2 regions of the Clostridium sp. 19966 genome follow, and region 1 is predicted to be linked to the other one. Evidence: riboswitches for the same ligand, from Rfam matches in the RefSeq annotation. Region 1 holds a riboswitch; the other holds the start of a gene.
What was found. Region 1 has a riboswitch for S-adenosylmethionine ahead of IAI10_RS20200 (O-acetylhomoserine aminocarboxypropyltransferase/cysteine synthase family protein). Riboswitches for the same ligand answer to the same signal wherever they lie in the genome.
Positions count from the first base shown of each region.

Region 2: linked by a shared signal. The riboswitch ahead of IAI10_RS15985 (nitrogenase component 1) and the one ahead of IAI10_RS20200 (O-acetylhomoserine aminocarboxypropyltransferase/cysteine synthase family protein) in region 1 are both predicted to bind S-adenosylmethionine.

Region 1 is NZ_JACTOJ010000026.1:37,308-41,527, reverse strand. Features, by position in the region: gene IAI10_RS20210 (PTS mannose/fructose/sorbose transporter subunit IIC) at 156-959, shown strand; gene manZ (PTS mannose transporter subunit IID) at 974-1,813, shown strand; SAM riboswitch class I at 2,008-2,110, shown strand; gene IAI10_RS20200 (O-acetylhomoserine aminocarboxypropyltransferase/cysteine synthase family protein) at 2,251-3,531, shown strand; gene IAI10_RS20195 (aminotransferase class I/II-fold pyridoxal phosphate-dependent enzyme) at 3,565-4,220, shown strand, end outside.
Region 2 is NZ_JACTOJ010000016.1:87,848-92,067, reverse strand. Features, by position in the region: gene IAI10_RS15990 (nitrogenase component 1) at 1-1,069, opposite strand, end outside; gene IAI10_RS15985 (nitrogenase component 1) at 1,053-2,534, opposite strand; SAM riboswitch class I at 2,705-2,810, opposite strand; gene spoIVA (stage IV sporulation protein A) at 3,040-4,220, opposite strand, start outside.

The DNA of each region.
Region 1 (4,220 bases):
TTCCTAAGAGTTTCTGGAGCTCCAAAGATAATATAAACATTTTAAAACATAGCCTCCCAAGCTAAATGAAGTTTTAAATCAGTGTAAAAATCAACACTGATTTAAAACAGAGTCTAAAATTTAAATAGTATATATAACAAGGGGAGGAAAAAACCATGTCAATATTTCAAATTATATTAATATTCATATTTGCCAGCATAGCAGGTATGGGCAGTGTGCTTGATGAATTTCAGACACATAGACCATTGGTTGCATGTACAGTAACAGGACTCATTTTAGGAGATATGACACAGGGGATTATAATAGGTGCTACTCTTGAAATGATGGCTTTAGGCTGGATGAACATAGGTGCGGCAATGGCTCCAGATGCGGCTCTTGCCAGCGTAGTGTCAACCATATTAGTTGTAGAGGGACACCAAAACATTGCAACAGGAATTGCAGTTGCAGTTCCAATAGCAGCAGCAGGACAGGTACTTACAATAATAGCAAGAACCATAAGCGTTGGACTTCAGCATCAAGCTGATAAATATGCAAAAGAGGGTAACTTAAGGGGCATAGACCTCTGCCATCTAGGTGGACTCGCAATTCAGGGACTTCGTGTTTCAATACCAGCAGTAATAGTTGCAGCCTTTGCAGGTACTAGCGTAGTACAATCACTTTTAAATTCAATACCTCATGTTATAATCGGAGGATTGCAAGTTGCAGGTGGATTCATAGTTGTAGTTGGTTATGCTATGGTTATAAACATGATGCAGGCTAAATACCTTATGCATTTCTTCTTCCTAGGTTTCGTTGTAGCCGCATTCTCAGGAGTAAATCTTGTAGGCTTCGGTATAATAGGTACAGTATTAGCTATACTTTATATCCAGTTAAATCCTAAGTATAATATGCCAAAGGCAGTTGCATCAGCAGCGGGCTCAAGCAGTAACGATAATCTCGACGACGAATTAGATGATTAAGAGGGGGGAAATAAATGGCGAATAATACAAGCGAAACAAAAAAGCTTACTAATAGTGATTTAACTAATGTTTTTATACGTTCTAATTTTCACCAAGCTTCCTGGAACTTTGAAAGAATGCAGGCCTTAGGGTATTGCTTTTCTATGATACCTGTTATAAAAAGACTTTATAAGGGCGATGAGAGAAAAGCCGCTCTTAAAAGACATCTGGAATTCTTCAATACACACCCTTTTGTAACTGCTCCAATACTTGGTGTTACAGCAGCCATGGAAGAGGAAAGAGCAAACGGTGCAGATATAGATGATGGTGCTATAAACGGAATAAAGATAGGTATGATGGGACCTCTAGCAGGAGTTGGTGATCCAATATTCTGGGGAACCTTAAGACCAGTTTTAGCTGCGCTTGGTGCATCCATAGCTATGACTGGAAGCGTAATAGGACCATTGATATTCTTCATATTATTCAACGTTGTTCGTTTAGGAGTTAGATGGATCGGCGTTAAATACGGATACAGAAAAGGCCTTGACATAGTTAAGGACATGGCAGGAAACAGGCTTCAAAAGCTTACTGAAGGAGCTTCAATACTTGGATTATTCGTAATGGGTGCACTTGTTTCAAAGTGGACAACAATTAAGATCCCAGTAAAGATATCAGAGTTTACTAATCAGCAGGGAGTAAAAAGTGTTACAACAATTCAAAGTATTTTAGATTCATTACTGCCAGGACTTCCAGCATTGCTATTAACTTTCCTATGCATGTACCTTCTAAGAAAGAAAATAGGAGCAATTTGGTTGATATTTGGATTATTTGCAATTGGTATACTAGGATATTGGGCAGGAATACTTGCACTATAAAACAAAAACTAATATAAAAATAATAAAGAGCACTGCAAAGCGGTGCTTTATTATTTGGAAGCAATTCTGATTTCCATAAAGTTAATTAAAGAATTTTCAAAAAATATATTGACATGAAAAATCAATGTGATATAATCAAATTCAATAAAGGAATTAAACAATTCCTATCATAATTGTAATAATTGAATATTGTCGTCTTATCGAGAGTGGCGGAGGGACTGGCCCTATGAAACCCGACAACCAGCATTTTTTAATGTATGGTGTTAAATCCTGCAAATTGATTTTGAGAGATAAGAGGAGAACGCGTTTTAAGACTAAAACAAGTGTATTAATCCTCTTCTTATCAGAAGAGGATTTTTTATTTAGCTGAAAATAGGCGCTTACCAAGGAGCCTACTACATATATAAAATAAATTAAATGAAAAGGGGACTAACAATATGAGTGAAAGAAATTATAGTTTTGAAACATTACAAGTGCATGCAGGACAAACTCCAGATCCTACTACAGGTTCTAGAGCAGTGCCAATTTATCAGACAACCTCCTATGTATTTAAAAACGCTGATCATGCAGCAAATTTATTCCAATTAAAAGAACCAGGAAATGTATATTCAAGAATAATGAATCCAACTACAGATGTATTTGAGCAGAGAATAGCAACATTGGAAGGCGGAGTTGCAGGACTTGCAACAGCATCAGGACTTGCAGCTATAACCTATGCAATATTAAATGTAGCTAGTGCAGGAGATGAAATAGTAGCAGCAAGCACACTTTATGGTGGAACTTACGAATTATTTGGTGTTACCTTAAAGAAGCTTGGAATAAAAGTAGTTTTTGTAGATCCAGATGATCCTGAAAATTTCAGAAAGGCTATAACTGATAAAACTAAAGCCTTATATGGAGAAACTATAGGAAATCCAAGAATAAATGTTTTAGATATAGAAGCTGTAGCTAAAATAGCTCATGAAAATAAAATTCCATTAATAATAGACAACACTTTTGGAACTCCTTATCTTGTAAGACCTATAGAATATGGTGCAGACGTGGTAGTTCATTCAGCTACTAAATTTATAGGCGGACATGGTACTACCATTGGAGGAGTAATAGTGGACGGAGGAAAGTTTGATTGGAGAGCAAGCGGAAAGTTCCCTGATTTTACTACTCCAGATAAGAGTTACAATGGACTAGTATATGCTGACTTAGGAGCTCCAGCTTTTGCATTGAAGGCAAGAGTTCAGCTTCTTAGAAACACTGGCGCTACCTTAAGTCCACAGAGCGCATTCACTTTCTTACAGGGCTTAGAATCATTGTCATTAAGAGTTGAGAGACATGTAGCGAATACAAGAAAGATAGTTGAATATTTAAGTAAGCATCCAAAAGTTGCTTGGGTGAATTATCCTGAACTTGAAAACAGTCCATATAATGAGCTAGCTAAGAAATATCTTCCTAAGGGAGCCGGATCCATATTTACCTTTGGAATAAAAGGAGGACTTGAAGCTGGTAAAAGATTTATAAACAGCGTTGAATTATTCTCCCTGCTTGCGAATGTAGCAGATGCTAAATCTTTAGTAATACATCCATCCAGCACTACTCATGCAGAATTAAATGAAGAAGAACAGAAGGCTGCAGGAGTTACACCAGACCTAATAAGACTTTCAATAGGTGTTGAAGGCGTTGATGATTTAATTTACGATTTGGAACAGGCGCTTGCTAAAGCTTAACAATTTTGAACTCGTTTGAAAGAAGGAATCCAGATGCCTGAAAAAAATGATTTTGACTTTTTAACTAAATGCATCCACGTTGGAAATGATATAGATAAAGAAACTGGTGCTATAAGGAGACCTATAATAATGGCAAACAGCTATAGGCTTCCTGATGATGCTTCCACACTTAATTGGAGCGATCCAAATAATCTGGTTTATACAAGAAATACCTCAGCAAATCAGATATACCTTCAAGAGAGATTAGCTGCTCTTGAAGGCGCTGAGGATTGTGTGGTACTAGCCACAGGAGTAGCTGCTCTATCATCTGTATTCTTTACATTCCTAGGCAAGGATTCTCATGTGGTTTGCTCTAATGTGTCCTATATAGCGGTTTATAGATTGCTGAATGAGTATTTTCCTGATAAATACGGCATTGAAACTACTTTAGTGGATACTGCGGACTTAGAGCAAATAAAGAGTGCAATAAGACCTAATACCCGTCTTATACATATTGAAACACCTGGAAATCCTACTACAAGAGTAAGTGATATAGAGGAAATAGCTAAAATAGCTAAGGAAGCAGGAGCCTTGCTTTCAGTAGATAGTACTTTTGCTTCACCTTATCTTCAAAGACCTTTAGAGCTTGGAGCAGATCTTGTTGTACACAGCCTAACCAAGTATATAAACGGCCATGGCGATGCCATGGG
Region 2 (4,220 bases), on a different contig from region 1:
CTGCTTGTCTATATTCAGATATGTTTTTAAACTGTTCTATGATTTCTCCTTTAAACTGATCAGGAGTATCTTCTGTTATATATTGTTTAGCAGGTATTATTCCAAGCTCATTCAATAAAAACTTAGAAAAACCAACAGCATAAGCAGAATCTAGTAAAGTATAAAATTTTCTTGGAAGCCCATATCTAAATTCCAGCATAAAATCAGCTGTTCTCTCTATAAAAGAGTAATATTTTTCTTCTTCCCTCTTGATAAATGATTCTACTTTTTCTTGTTCTAGCTCTGCGAATTTACCAACCTCCCTTAAAAATCTTGTGGTTTCTATTCCTCCTATAGGAAGATAAGGAAAATGATAATAAGGTGTTCCATATTTATTTTCAAGATGCTTTGCTATGTCAAGACCAACCCAACTATTTATAACTATGTTAAATTCAGCATTAGGAATGGTCTTCCACTCTTCCACTCCAGAGGATTCATTTCCAAAAAGAATATTTACTTTAAGTCCTATCCCCTGAAGTATCCTTTTAATTTCTTCAAGATTACCATTCCAATAAGGGTCCTGATATGGAATGGTTGCAAACACATTAACTAATCCATTACTTACTTCTTTATTAGAAGAAAATTTATCTACATATTGATCTATAATCGCCTTGACTACCAGCTCATGACTAACATAATTGTTGCTTTTAAAGCCTCCAGTCTCTATGCTTACAACAGGATATCCGTCCTTGCTATATCCAGCTACTAAAGTGTTTACATCATCTCCTACAATATCAGATGTACATCCGGTAAGAACTACATAAAGATCTGCATCTATTACTTTAAAAGCACCATCAATAACACTTCTTAATTTTTGCTCTCCACCAAAAACTATTTCAGATTCACTAGCGTTGGTGCAAGGTATTGTGCTCCCTCCTGCATAGCCTTCTCCTTGCCCTATAAGTCCAGTAACCTTTCCGCTGCAGCCAGGTCCAGAGTGTAATATAGGTACTGCTCTTTTAATAGCCACTACTGTCTGCTGAGCTCCCAGAGCACAAGAAAATCTAGGTTGTTCAATAACGTTCAACACTTGTATCACCTCCTAGGAATGTAAAGGGATCCTGCTGGAGCCACCATTTGGTATATGGCATGGTACTATGCTTAGCTAAATTAGTTACGAATTCCCTATTATCTATAGTCTCCAAAATTCTTTCCGCATAATTTATTATGCCTTGATATCCAAAACCAAATTGTTCATCTCCTATTAATAAAGTTGGTACTCCAAGCTTTGCTCCCCAAAGTGTCATTCCTCCATGCCTTGCAATCATAATATCAGGTCTAACTCTATTCAAAATATTTACGAGTTCATAAGCTTGCTTATTGCAAACATTATAATTCTTAATGTCTCCATAGGTTTTTACATCATGTGCTAAAGCATCGGATGTTTCATCTTCATTATCAAAAACAGGATCATGATGAAAAATTGCTGCTCCTTGCACATTAAGTCCCAATTCTCTAAGCAATGCTATAAGCGCATGTCCATGTGCAGCTCCTGCAGTGATATAGGCGGTTTTATTTTTAAGCTTTTCTCTATATTTCTCTATTAACGGAAGTGCTCTTTCATGTTCTTCTTGTATATATTTTTCAATTTCTTCTTTTTTATCTAATACCTTTCCTATTTCTCTTAACCAATTATCTGTGCCAGAAACCCCATAAGCTGGCGGTGATTTTATTTCAGGTACTCCATAAACCTGCTCTAAAGCTGCACCTAAATAAGTTCCAAGAGTACTGCATATTTGTATAGTAGCAGCTGATTCAGAGATGTTTTCTAATTCACTAATAGTTGAAAACGGCACTATATATTTAGCCTCATATCCTAGTCTATTAAGCAAATCATCAAAGATATGGCTTCCCCAAAAATTTATTATATTGATTTTATTATTTTTTTGTTTTGGAGGTTTTACTATTTTTCTCACAATGGAGTGATAGGCTGAATCAAAGCCAGATGTCCATATTTTAGATCTAAAGCCTTCACAGAAACAGGCTACTATAGGAATCCCAAGTTCCTCTGTAAGCTCATCAGTTACACTTTCTATATCATCTCCTATTATGGCTGATGCACAGGATGTAGTCACAAATATTGCATTAGGTCTAATCTTAGCATACACATTCCTAATAGTTTCTTCCAGTTTTTGAGTTGCTCCAAAAATTGTATCTTTTTCTGTAAGATTAGTGCTAAAATACTTACCTATGGTGCTGGGTAAATTCCTTTCCATCTGCCCTACCCTGTATACAAAGTTATATCCAAAAAAGTCTCCAGCACATCCCACAGGAGCATGATTTATAACTGCTGCATCCTTAATCATAGAAAGCTGGCAAAAAGCATTTCCAGAGCTACATCCCATGCATTGGCTAAAACTTCTTGAACTGTCTCTAAGCTGTCTGCATTGACCTAATTTCACCAATTCTTCTGCTGTCCCTTGAAAGCCTGTAATAGACCCTAATCTGTTTTCTCTAATTTCAACAGCAGGAGTTCTTAAATTAATCTTACTCAAATAAAATTCCTCCTTCAAATATTCCATAAATGCTGGTAATAATAAAAAAGACTATATTTACTCAAATTAAGAAGTAAATATAGCCTCTAGTTTCTCTAGTCAACTAATTACAATAAAAAAATCCTCTTATCAAAAGAGGATTCTATAATCTAATTTTATATAAATCAATCCTCTTATCTCTCAAAACTCATTTGCAGGAATTAACACCATACATTTAAATGAAATGCTGGTTGTCGGGTTTCACAGGGCCAGTCCCTCCACCTCTCTTGATAAGAATCTATTAAATTTTATAACCTACTATTCCAATAAGAATAGTCTATTGCTGTTATTAAAATTATATCACAATTTAATTTACTGTCAACATAAAAAATATACAAATTAAAAGCCTGTAATCTTAGAGATCGCAGGCTAAAATTTATTTTGTTATTATTTTTAGTATATGTTTTAAATCAGTGCTGATTTTTACATTGATTTAAAACTTACCTTCAGGCCTAGAGACTATGTTTCAAAGAATTATACAAATTAATCCTCCGTTTCCTTCATTTATTATTTTTTGGAGGGTTTTTTGGATTTTAATCTGAACATCCTCCGGCATCTTAAATAGTTTGTTTTGAAGTCCTTCTTTAACCACCATCTCCAGTGATTTACCAAACATATCGCTTTGCCATATTTTTGACGGATCACTTTCAAATTGCTCTAAAAGCGATTTAACTAAATCTTCACTTTCCTTTTCAGTACCCATTATAGGAGATACCTCTGTTTCTATATCACATTTTATCATATGGAGAGATGGAGCACTAGCTTTAAGCTTAACTCCATATCTATTTCCTTGTCTAACAATTTCAGGCTCTTCAAATTTCATTTCTTTAAGCTGCGGAGCCACCAATCCATATCCAGTTTCTCTGACATCTTTAAGGGCTTCTTCTACTTTTGAATATTCAATCTTTGAGTATTGAAGTTCCTTAATTATTTTTAGCAATTCACTTTCACCGGATATATTGCAGCCGCAAACCTCACTAAGTATGTTGTAGAATATTCCATTTCTTGGCTTTAGAATCACTCTCGCAGTACCATCCCCCATATTCATTTCATTAACTTCAGGAGCTTCAAGAAACTCAAATTCCATTAATGAGCTTACAGAGGTTTTAACATCCCTAACACTAACAACATTTTTACACATGTCCTTTATAACATTTATAAAACTTGTCTTAAGCCAATGCGTCGGTTCCAATTTCTCAATCCATTCTGGCATATCTACATTGATTTCCTTTAACGGGAACTCACTGAGGACTCTATGAAATACTTGTTTTACATCTTCCTCGTTCATATTTACCACATCCATAAGCTGAACAGGAACATTATATTTTTCTTCTAGATCTGTTTTTAACTGCTTAGTCTCCTCTGAATCCACTCTAGAAGAATTAAGTACAATAATGAATGGTTTTTTTATTTCTTTAAGTTCTTTAACCACTCTTTCTTCTGCTTCTAAGTATTCTTCCCTTGGTATGTCAGTAATAGAGCCATCTGTAGTTACTAAAAGTCCAATAGTAGAGTGTTCGGTTATAACCTTTTTAGTTCCTATTTCTGCAGCTTCTTCAAAGGGTATTTCATAATCATACCATGGTGTAGTAACCATTTTAGGTTCCGTTCCTTCAATGTATCCTGCTGCTCCTTTTACTATATATC